2 regions of the Clostridium sp. DL-VIII genome follow, and region 1 is predicted to be linked to the other one. Evidence: riboswitches for the same ligand, from Rfam matches in the RefSeq annotation. Region 1 holds a riboswitch; the other holds the start of a gene.
What was found. A riboswitch is a leader RNA that binds a small molecule or an ion and turns the genes downstream of it on or off. The one in region 1 is predicted to bind thiamine pyrophosphate.

Region 1 (4,810 bases):
TTCCAGCTCCAAATCTTTCATCTAAGCTCAAATATCCTGTAACTCTAGATATTCCTTGTATATTTGTACTTCCACACTTTGGACACTTACTTTGATTCTCATGTAAATAAGTACCACATTCCCTACAGTATCTTATGTGAAAATTAATTCCCATATAACTAATATTAGTGTTCTTGTATGCATAGTTTAGTATATCCATTATTGTTTGTGCATCTGGCGAATCATCCACCTCAATATAACTTATATGCCCACCATTACAAAGTTTATGATATGGTGCTTCAATATCAATTTTATCTTTAATAGATATCGGATAACCTACTGGTACATGGTAACTATTTGTATAATATTCCTTATCTGTTACACCTTTTATTATTCCAAATACTTTTTGATCTTGTTTTATAAATTTACCTGAAAGTCCTTCTGCTGGAGTAGCATAGCAGCTCCAATTTAATTTATATTCTTCTGTAAGTTTATCACAATATTTTCTTATATGTTCAATGATTTTCATCCCCAGTTCTCTTGTTTCAGCATCTTCACCGTGATGTTTCCCTCTTATAGCTACTAAAGTTTCTGCAAGTCCTATGAATCCAATTCCCCAAGTTCCTTGCTTCAAAATTGGTTCAATAGAATCATCAGAAGTTAAGCCTTCTGCTCCCCTCATAAGCCCTTGACCTGCAACAAAAGGTAAATCTTTAACTCTTAGTTTTTTTAATATGTTATATCTATGCATTAAAGATTCTTTTGCTAATTCAAGTCTTGAATCTAATATCTCAAAAAACTTATCTATATCCCCTTTAGCCTGCAAACCTATTCTTGGAAGGTTAAGAGTTGTTGGTGCTATGTTTCCTCTTCCTTTACATCCTGGCTCACCATTTATATTTTTCATAAGGTAAGTTCTACATCCCATAGTCGCAGGAACATAGCCTTGATCATAATATTCTTTATTGAAATCTGCATCAATATTCATAAACGTCGGATTCATTCTCTTTGCAGCCACTCGACAGGCTAACTTAAATAAATAAAAATATGGATCATTTTCTTCTCTATTAACACCTGATTTTACTCTAAAAATTATGTTAGGGAAAATAGGCTGCTCTCCTTTACCTAACCCCTTTTCATATTCTAAAAGAAAAATTTCACATACTAATGCGGCATCTCTACTTGTAGGTAGACCAATGTTTATTGAACTAAATGGAACTTGAGATCCAGCTCTTGAATGCATTGTGTTAAGATTATATACAACTCCCTGCATAGCTTGATGTATTTTCTTTTTTACTTTTTCTTCAATTAAATCTTCTATCTTTTCTTCTGATATTCCCAATTCTATTAGTTCTTCTCTAATTTCATCTCTGGTAGGCTCGACAAATATAGCCATATCATTATCAAAATCTGGATGAGATTGCCCTCCAAACATATCATTTTGAGTTGACTGTAACAATATACAAGATAATTCAGCAGCCGTCTCTATTCTTCTAGGAGCATTAATTGTTCCATACCCAGTATTAAATCCATTTTCAAGTATCTCTCTTGTTGGTATGTGTAAGCAGTTTACTGTCAAGTTATAGCTGTCTAAATCATGATAGTATAAATCGCCTACTTCGTGAGCTCTGGCTAAATTCTTAGGCATTATGGCTAAAGTATTCCACTTATTCGATTCAGAAGCTATTCTAAGAAGCTTAGAACTAAAATTATTTCCTACATTTGCATTATCTCTATCAGTCTCAATTCCAATCTGCCTTATAGCTTTCATTAAATCTGATTTTATTTCTCTAACCTTTGTTCTCTCACTTCTGTATGTTGAATAAGCAATTGATATATCTTTATGCTCTCCATCTTTCAATGCTCTCTCTACAGAATTCTGTATTTGTTCTACGGTTATTGATCCTGTATATTCTGCTTCAATATACGTGATTGCTTTATGTACCGTATCTAATACTTCACTTTCTTTCAAATTTAAACCGATTTCACTAGCTGCTCCCTTAATCGCCTGACCTATCTTGTCAGAGTTAAACTCAACTTCTCTCCCATCCCTTTTCACAACATATAGCATTATTATTCCCTCCGTGGCACAATATATAGTATTATTACTATCGTATATTATACTGTATTAGGTATTCATTAGCAATAGTTCTATTTTTTTATTTTTAAGCATCTACATTTTAATTATCATGATTTACACCCAATTATCTTTAAATTTAACTTGTTTTTGATGTTTTTATTAAGTTGACTTTTTAAAATCATCCCTAGGCTTGTCTTTTACATAACTTATATTATTTAAAATCTTTATAGATGAATACATATTTCTTCAATTGTAAATAATATTATCAAAGAAAATTCATGAAAGGATTTATTTAAATATGAAAGATTTTGTGTTAGATTCCACTTACAAAGATTCAATCATTGTTAATAGTAATGGTGATATTATTACAACTGCATCATGTAATATACCTTCTAATAGCATCGTTCATCATGGTGTAAACTTAAATAACACCAATCTTAACTATAGCAATACTCACCGGAAAAATGACAAGTTCAACAGCTATAATCTAATTGACTATTTTTAACTATAGGTATAAAATATAGTAATGTGCTAGGGGAGCCATTGGCTGAGATTTGATATTCATAAACCCTTAAAACCTGATCTAGTTAATTCTAGCGTAGGGAATGCAACCTTATAAAATTTTTTATTCTATATTATTAGGTTGAGAATCTCCAAGCACAATTAAGGAGGTTTTTTTTATGTCACTTTTTAATGATTGGGCTGAACAATTTTCTAGTTATTTCTTAGAATTACCACAACATATTACAGATATATTAGCAAGCCCTATGTCTATTATTACTTTAATCGGTTGTATATTATTGCTTATAGTTTTAGTAAAAGCTAAAGGAATAAAATTTACGCCTCAGTTAATTGCCAGAATTGGAATAGCTTTAGCATTGGCTACTATATTAAAAATACTGAGGTTATATCACTTTCCTCAAGGTGGAAGTATCACTTTAGGCAGTATGGTTCCTGTGCTCTTTATAGCCTTTATGTATGGTCCACAGGTTGGATGCTTAACCGGCTTCCTTTATGGAGTAATTACATTATTCTTAGACCCATATATTTTACATCCAGTTCAAGTATTATTTGATTACCCACTACCATTCGCGGCCCTAGGCCTTGCTGGTTTCTTTAAAGATAAGAGGCTAATCGGGACAAGTGTAGCTGTATTTGTAAGGTTTATATGCCACTTTATTTCTGGCGTTGCTTTCTTTGGATCATTTGCACCAGAAGGAGTGTCTCCAATTGTTTATTCACTAATTGTTAATGGACCTATGGTAGGAATAGAAGGAATTATATGTTTAGTTATTTTAACAGTTCTTCCTTTTGAAAGAATAATCCACGCATCCTCAATAAAGGCATTACACAGTTAGATATTGATCTTATAAAAACCAATTATAATTTTATATAGAAATAGGCTTGATACTTTCACTATATCAAGCCTATTTTAGATTAAATGATACTACTTTTTAATATATAATTTTCTTTTAAATGTCCAATTTGTACTTGTAATTAAACTTTTATTATTCTACCGTAATTGCGTTAACTGGACAGCTTTCTTCAGCTTCTTTTGCTTCATCAACACAACCATCTGGAACTTCATCAACTACAGCTCCAGCTTTTCCATCATCCTCCATTTGAAAACATTCCGGACATATAGATGGACATAATCCACATGCTATGCATGTATCTTTATCTACATTTGGTTTCATAATTTATTTCATCTCCTCAATCTAGAATTACATAACTTATTATTTCCCAAGGAATATTAAGTTATGTATATGTATAATTTAAAATCTAAAATAAATTTATAAAACCATAATATAATTATTTTTAATATAATCCTTCAAATATTAATGAATATAAAGGATTTTCTCTAACATATTCTTCTGCTTTTCCTTCTTCCAATGCTTCTGTAAATTCAATATTAATAGGTAATTCTCCAATCAATGGTATTCCTAAATATTCAGCATTTTCTTCTGAGGATTTTCTGCTAAATACTCTTATCTTTTTTTCACAATCTGGACAGTTTATATATGCCATATTTTCTACTACACCTTTGATCTTAACGCCTATTTTTTCAGCCATTATTACTACTTTCTTAACTATCATTGATACCATATCTTGTGGAGTAGACACTATTACAACTTCGTTAATTGGGAACTCCTGCATTACAGTCAATGCTATATCTCCAGTACCTGGAGGCATATCTATAAGTAAATAATCAAGTTCTCCCCAATTAGTCTCTATAAACATTTGTTTTAATACCCCTGTGATTACAGGTCCTCTCCAAATAACAGGCTCATCTTCTACTGCTGTCAGAAGATTCATAGAAATCACCTTTATTCCGCTCTCTGTTGTTACAGGTTCAAATCTTACCATATCATTTTCCAATGGAATTATAGTAGCTCTTTTACTGTTTACTCCAAAAAACCTTGGCATAGATGGTCCTGTAATATCTGCATCTAGAACTCCAACTTTATAGCCTTTCTTAGCTAACATAGTTGCCATCATTCCAGTAACTGTTGATTTTCCAACTCCACCTTTTCCACTTATAACTCCTATAACATTTTTAATTTTGCCATATCTAGATATAAGTTTTAAGCTTTCTTCCTTACATCCTTCACCTTTGGATGTACATGTATCCTTACTTTTACAATTTTCACAACTCATACTATATTATCCTCCCTTACCAGTCTTGTGGCACTTTACCTGGCTCACTTACTTTTATGTCCCAATCTTTATTATAATTATATTCTGCTATTA
Region 2 (4,810 bases), 960 kb from region 1:
CAGGTCTTAAGGCATGCTGTACAAATAATTATGTTTTTTATAATGCCTGGACTTTATTCCATGACATTTAGTGAAATAAAAACAGTGTACAAAATGATTATAGAAGGTAATTTTAATTTCATTCAAGCATTTCCAAGCTTAATAGAATTCACAGCTGTGATGCTTATAACAATACTAATGGGAAGATGGTTTTGCGGATGGGTATGTACTTTTGGAGCATATAATGATTTTGTATATGCTATATCTAAAAAAATATTCAAAGGAAAATTTAAAATAAGCGAAGAAATTGATTCAATATTAAAATATACAAAGTATGTGATATTACTGCTTATAATAATTATTTCATGGACATTAGGAAGTAATATTTTACAAAGTACAAGTCCTTGGGATGTGTTTGGACAAATGTCTGATGTATCTGGTATATTTAATAACTTATTTATAGGTTTAGTGCTTTTGATTTTAATTACAATAGGAGCAGCGTTTATTGAAAGATTTTTTTGTAGATATTTGTGTCCATTAGGTGCAGTATTTTCTATAATTTCCAAAATTGGAATAGTAAAAATTAATAAACCTAAAACTGATTGTGGAAAGTGCAGAGCTTGTACTATGAATTGTTCTATGGGATTAAAGCTTTATAAAGTGGATGGTGCTAAAGGTGGTGACTGTATCAATTGCTTAAAGTGTACAGAAATATGCCCTAGAGGAAATGCAAATATAAATATTCTTGGACAAGATGTAAATAAAAATTTAGCAGGGTCTGTAGCATTAGCAGCAATGATTGGAACATATGGATTAAGTAATTTTAGTGCAGATGCTTTAACTAAGGCAGGTGTAATATCAAGTGGAACTTCAAATGAGGTTTCTCAAGGTTCTGTTTCCAATAGTTCTGTACAATATAAAGATGGAACATATACAGGAAACGGACAAGGATTTAGAGGAGGGACAACTAAAATTTCTGTAACAATAGCAGGTGGAAAAATAACAGATATAACAACATTATCTGATAAAGATACTTCTAATTATTATAATAGGGCCTTTGGAACTATATCTAAGGGAATAATTTCAAAACAGACAGCTCAGGTTGATACAGTTTCTGGTGCTACTTATAGTTCAAAAGGAATCATGAGTGCTGTAGCTGATGCTTTAAGTCAGGCAAAATAATATATTTAGACACAATTATATTAATTATTAATATAATAATCTCAGGATTATAATATTAATAGGAGTATGAAATAAAATGCCATCTAAAAGCAGAACTAACATAGGCAGAAAACCTGCCGTAATAACAGCAGAACGTGTTAAGAAAAAGAAGGAAACAATTTTAATTGAGGTTGCTAAAGATCAAGTGATAGGCGAACTTATCAACGGATTTGAGGTAATAAAACCTGTTAAAAGATATGGAAAATACTATGTATTAGTAAAGAACAATTAGATCAGTTAAGAATGATAAGTGACAAAGTTAAGAATAAAGCTAACAGAGAAAGTTATGCTAATCATATATAAAACTTAAACATTCACTTTCTAGATTCTTACTTTTAGTAGCATAACTCATAACTTTTAATTTATCACTAAATATTGATTGTTGTTTATAATTTATCACTAAAAATATTGCTTGACGTTTTAAGGTTAATGGTATAATGTTTAAATTGTAAAAGATAATTTTATAATTGAATAACTAGGGGAGCTAATATTTTAGCTGAGATTGGAAAAATTGATTTCCTAGACTCTTATAACCTGATTTGGTTAGTACCAACGTAGGGAAGTATATTAATATTTTTGTGTGCATATGGTTGTTAATGTATCCCGTTGGGATACATTTTTTTTGCTTAAAATATTTAACTTCTTCAAAGTTAATCAATTAAAAAATCTTAAAAAAATAATCTATTTTATTTTTTAGGAGGTCATTAAAATGAAGGAAAGAAGTAAAGCGCAGAAAATTGCATTAAGTGGGGTGTTAATTGGGATTTCTGTGATATTTGGAACATTTTCTGTACCAATTGGAGCGGCCAAGATATCTCCGGTGCAGCACTTTGTAAATGTAGTTGGTGCAATAACCCTTGGCCCAGTGTATGCTCTTGCAAATGCATTTATTACATCACTTATAAGAAATATTATGGGAACAGGAAGTTTATTGGCGTTTCCAGGAAGCATGGTGGGTGCGTTTCTTGCAGGTATTCTTTATAAGAAATTTAGAAAACCAAGTATAGCTGTACTTGGAGAAATAATTGGTACAGGAATATTAGGAGCATTATTAGCTTATCCAGTGACAGAAATTATTTTGGGTAAGAATGTTGCAGTATTTGTCTATGTAATACCATTTATATCAAGCTGCACAGTTGGAGCAATAATAGCATATTTCTTTGTAAATATTCCTGTTATAAAGAAAATGTTAATAGAGAATGAGTCACCAATAGATGAAAAACATAGTACTAATCAAATTTAAATGAAAGGATGATTTTATGTTTAGAGCATTAACTATTGCAGGATCAGATACTTGTGGAGGAGCGGGAATTCAAGCGGATTTAAAATCTTTTTCTGCAAATGGAGTTTATGGAATGAGCGTTATCACGGCTGTAACAGCTCAAAATACCATGGGGGTTTTTGGAATTCAAGATATAAATCCAGAAATGATAGAATCACAAATAGATGTTATTTTTGATGATATTAGGGTTGATGCAATAAAAATAGGTATGGTTTCTAAAATTGAATCAATAAAAGCTATAGCTAAAGCTTTAAAAAAGGTTGAAAAACTACCAGTAATAGTTTTAGATCCTGTTATGATTTCAAAAAGCGGTTTTAATTTATTATCAAAAGATGCTAAGGATACCTTAGTTAAGGAATTATTTCCTTTAGCAACACTAATTACTCCTAATCTACCTGAAGCTGAAGAAATTTTAGGTATAGAAATAAGCAATTTAGAAGAAATGAAGGAAGCAGCTTTAAAACTTAAGGAACTTGGACCAAAGGCTGTTTTAGTTAAAGGCGGACATTTAGAAGAGGATGCAACAGACTTACTATTTGATGGAAAGAACTTTATGTTTTTACCGCAAGAAAGAATAAATACAAAGCATACTCATGGAACTGGCTGCACTTTATCATCTGCTATTGCAGCAAATTTAGCAAAGAATATGAGTATTGATGAAGCTGTTAAAGAAGGAAAGAGATATATAACAGTTGCAATTGAGCATGGTTTTGAGCTTGGTAAAGGTGTAGGACCTACTAATCATTTTTATGAACTCTACAAAAAAGCAAATATTTAAATTAGCTAAGGGTTAAGAAGTAAGAGTTAACTAGCAATAAGATACAATCTTTACAGAATTCTAAAGAAATAGTGGTTTAAAAGTTATGTACTAGAATTAAAAAATTGTAAATTTAAAATTTTGTTATATAAAAAATGTGATAAAGGAGAGAAAATAAAATGAATTATAAAACTCAAATGGAAGCAGCAAGAAAAGGTATAGTTACTAAAGAAATGAAGGTAGTAGCTGAGAAAGAAAAAATTTCAGAAGAAAAATTAATTAAGCTTATAGCAGAGGGTAAAATAGTTATTCCAGCAAATATTAATCATAAATCACTTAGCCCAGAAGGAATCGGTGATGGACTAAGAACAAAAATAAATGTTAACTTAGGCATATCTGGAGACTCAGTGGATTATTGCAGAGAAATGGAAAAAGTAAAAATGGCAATAGACTTTGGTGCTGAAGCTATAATGGATTTAAGTAATTATGGAAAGACTCAAGAATTTAGAGAAAAACTTATTGAATATTCTCCTGCTATGATAGGAACAGTTCCAATGTATGATGCAATTGGATATCTTGAAAAGGATCTTTTAAACATAAAAGCAGAGGATTTTCTTGAAGTAGTTAGAGCTCATGCGAAGGCTGGAGTTGACTTTGTTACTATTCATGCAGGTATAAATAAGAGAACAGTTTCAATATTTAAAGAAGATAAGAGAAAGATGAACATAGTATCTCGTGGAGGATCTTTATTATTTGCCTGGATGGAGATGACAGGAAATGAAAATCCATTTTATGAGCATTATGATGAATTGCTTGAAATTCTTAGAGAGTATGATGTTACAATAAGTCTTGGCGATGCTATGAGACCAGGCTGCCTTGATGATTCAACTGATGCAGGACAAGTTACAGAACTTATAGAATTAGGGTTATTAACAAAGAGAGCTTGGGAAAAAGATGTTCAAGTTATGATTGAAGGACCTGGACATATGGCTATAAATGAAATAGCAGCAAACATGCAGATTGAAAAGAGATTATGTCATGGAGCACCATTCTATGTACTTGGACCACTTGTTACTGATATTGCCCCAGGATATGACCATATTACTTCAGCAATTGGTGGAGCTATTGCAGCAACTAATGGAGCAAACTTCTTGTGTTATGTAACACCTGCTGAACATTTAAGACTTCCAGATTTATCAGATGTTAAGGAAGGAATCATTGCTTCAAAGATTGCAGCTCATGCAGCAGATATAGCTAATGGACTTCCAGGAGCAAGAGATAGAGATAATGCAATGGCAGATGCTCGTCAAAAATTAGATTGGGAAGAGATGTTCAAGGTTGCCATAGATGGAAAGAAGGCAAGAGAATATTTTGAAAGCATACCACCAGAAGACAAACATAGCTGCTCAATGTGTGGAAAAATGTGTGCAGTAAGAACAACTAATAAAATTTTAAATGGTGAAAAAGTAGAACTTTTTGATCAAAAATAAATTTGGAGTATATAATCATGGCATATTTGAACTTGATATTTTCATTCATGTGTCTTATATGATGGAAAAAAGGATTGCTTA

Region 2: another riboswitch for thiamine pyrophosphate. It lies ahead of thiW (energy coupling factor transporter S component ThiW); the one in region 1 lies ahead of thiT (energy-coupled thiamine transporter ThiT).

What each region holds. Positions count from the first base shown of each region.
Region 1 covers NZ_CM001240.1:344,875-349,684, reverse strand. The annotation lists gene CDLVIII_RS01625 (anaerobic ribonucleoside triphosphate reductase) at 1-2,050, opposite strand, end outside; TPP riboswitch at 2,583-2,682, shown strand; gene thiT (energy-coupled thiamine transporter ThiT) at 2,740-3,417, shown strand; gene CDLVIII_RS01615 (ferredoxin) at 3,568-3,756, opposite strand; gene CDLVIII_RS01610 (Mrp/NBP35 family ATP-binding protein) at 3,878-4,717, opposite strand; gene CDLVIII_RS01605 (hypothetical protein) at 4,734-4,810, opposite strand, start outside.
Region 2 covers NZ_CM001240.1:1,306,561-1,311,370, forward strand. The annotation lists gene CDLVIII_RS05945 (4Fe-4S binding protein) at 1-1,161, shown strand, start outside; gene CDLVIII_RS05950 (hypothetical protein) at 1,238-1,432, shown strand; TPP riboswitch at 1,668-1,778, shown strand; gene thiW (energy coupling factor transporter S component ThiW) at 1,910-2,443, shown strand; gene thiD (bifunctional hydroxymethylpyrimidine kinase/phosphomethylpyrimidine kinase) at 2,460-3,260, shown strand; gene thiC (phosphomethylpyrimidine synthase ThiC) at 3,419-4,729, shown strand.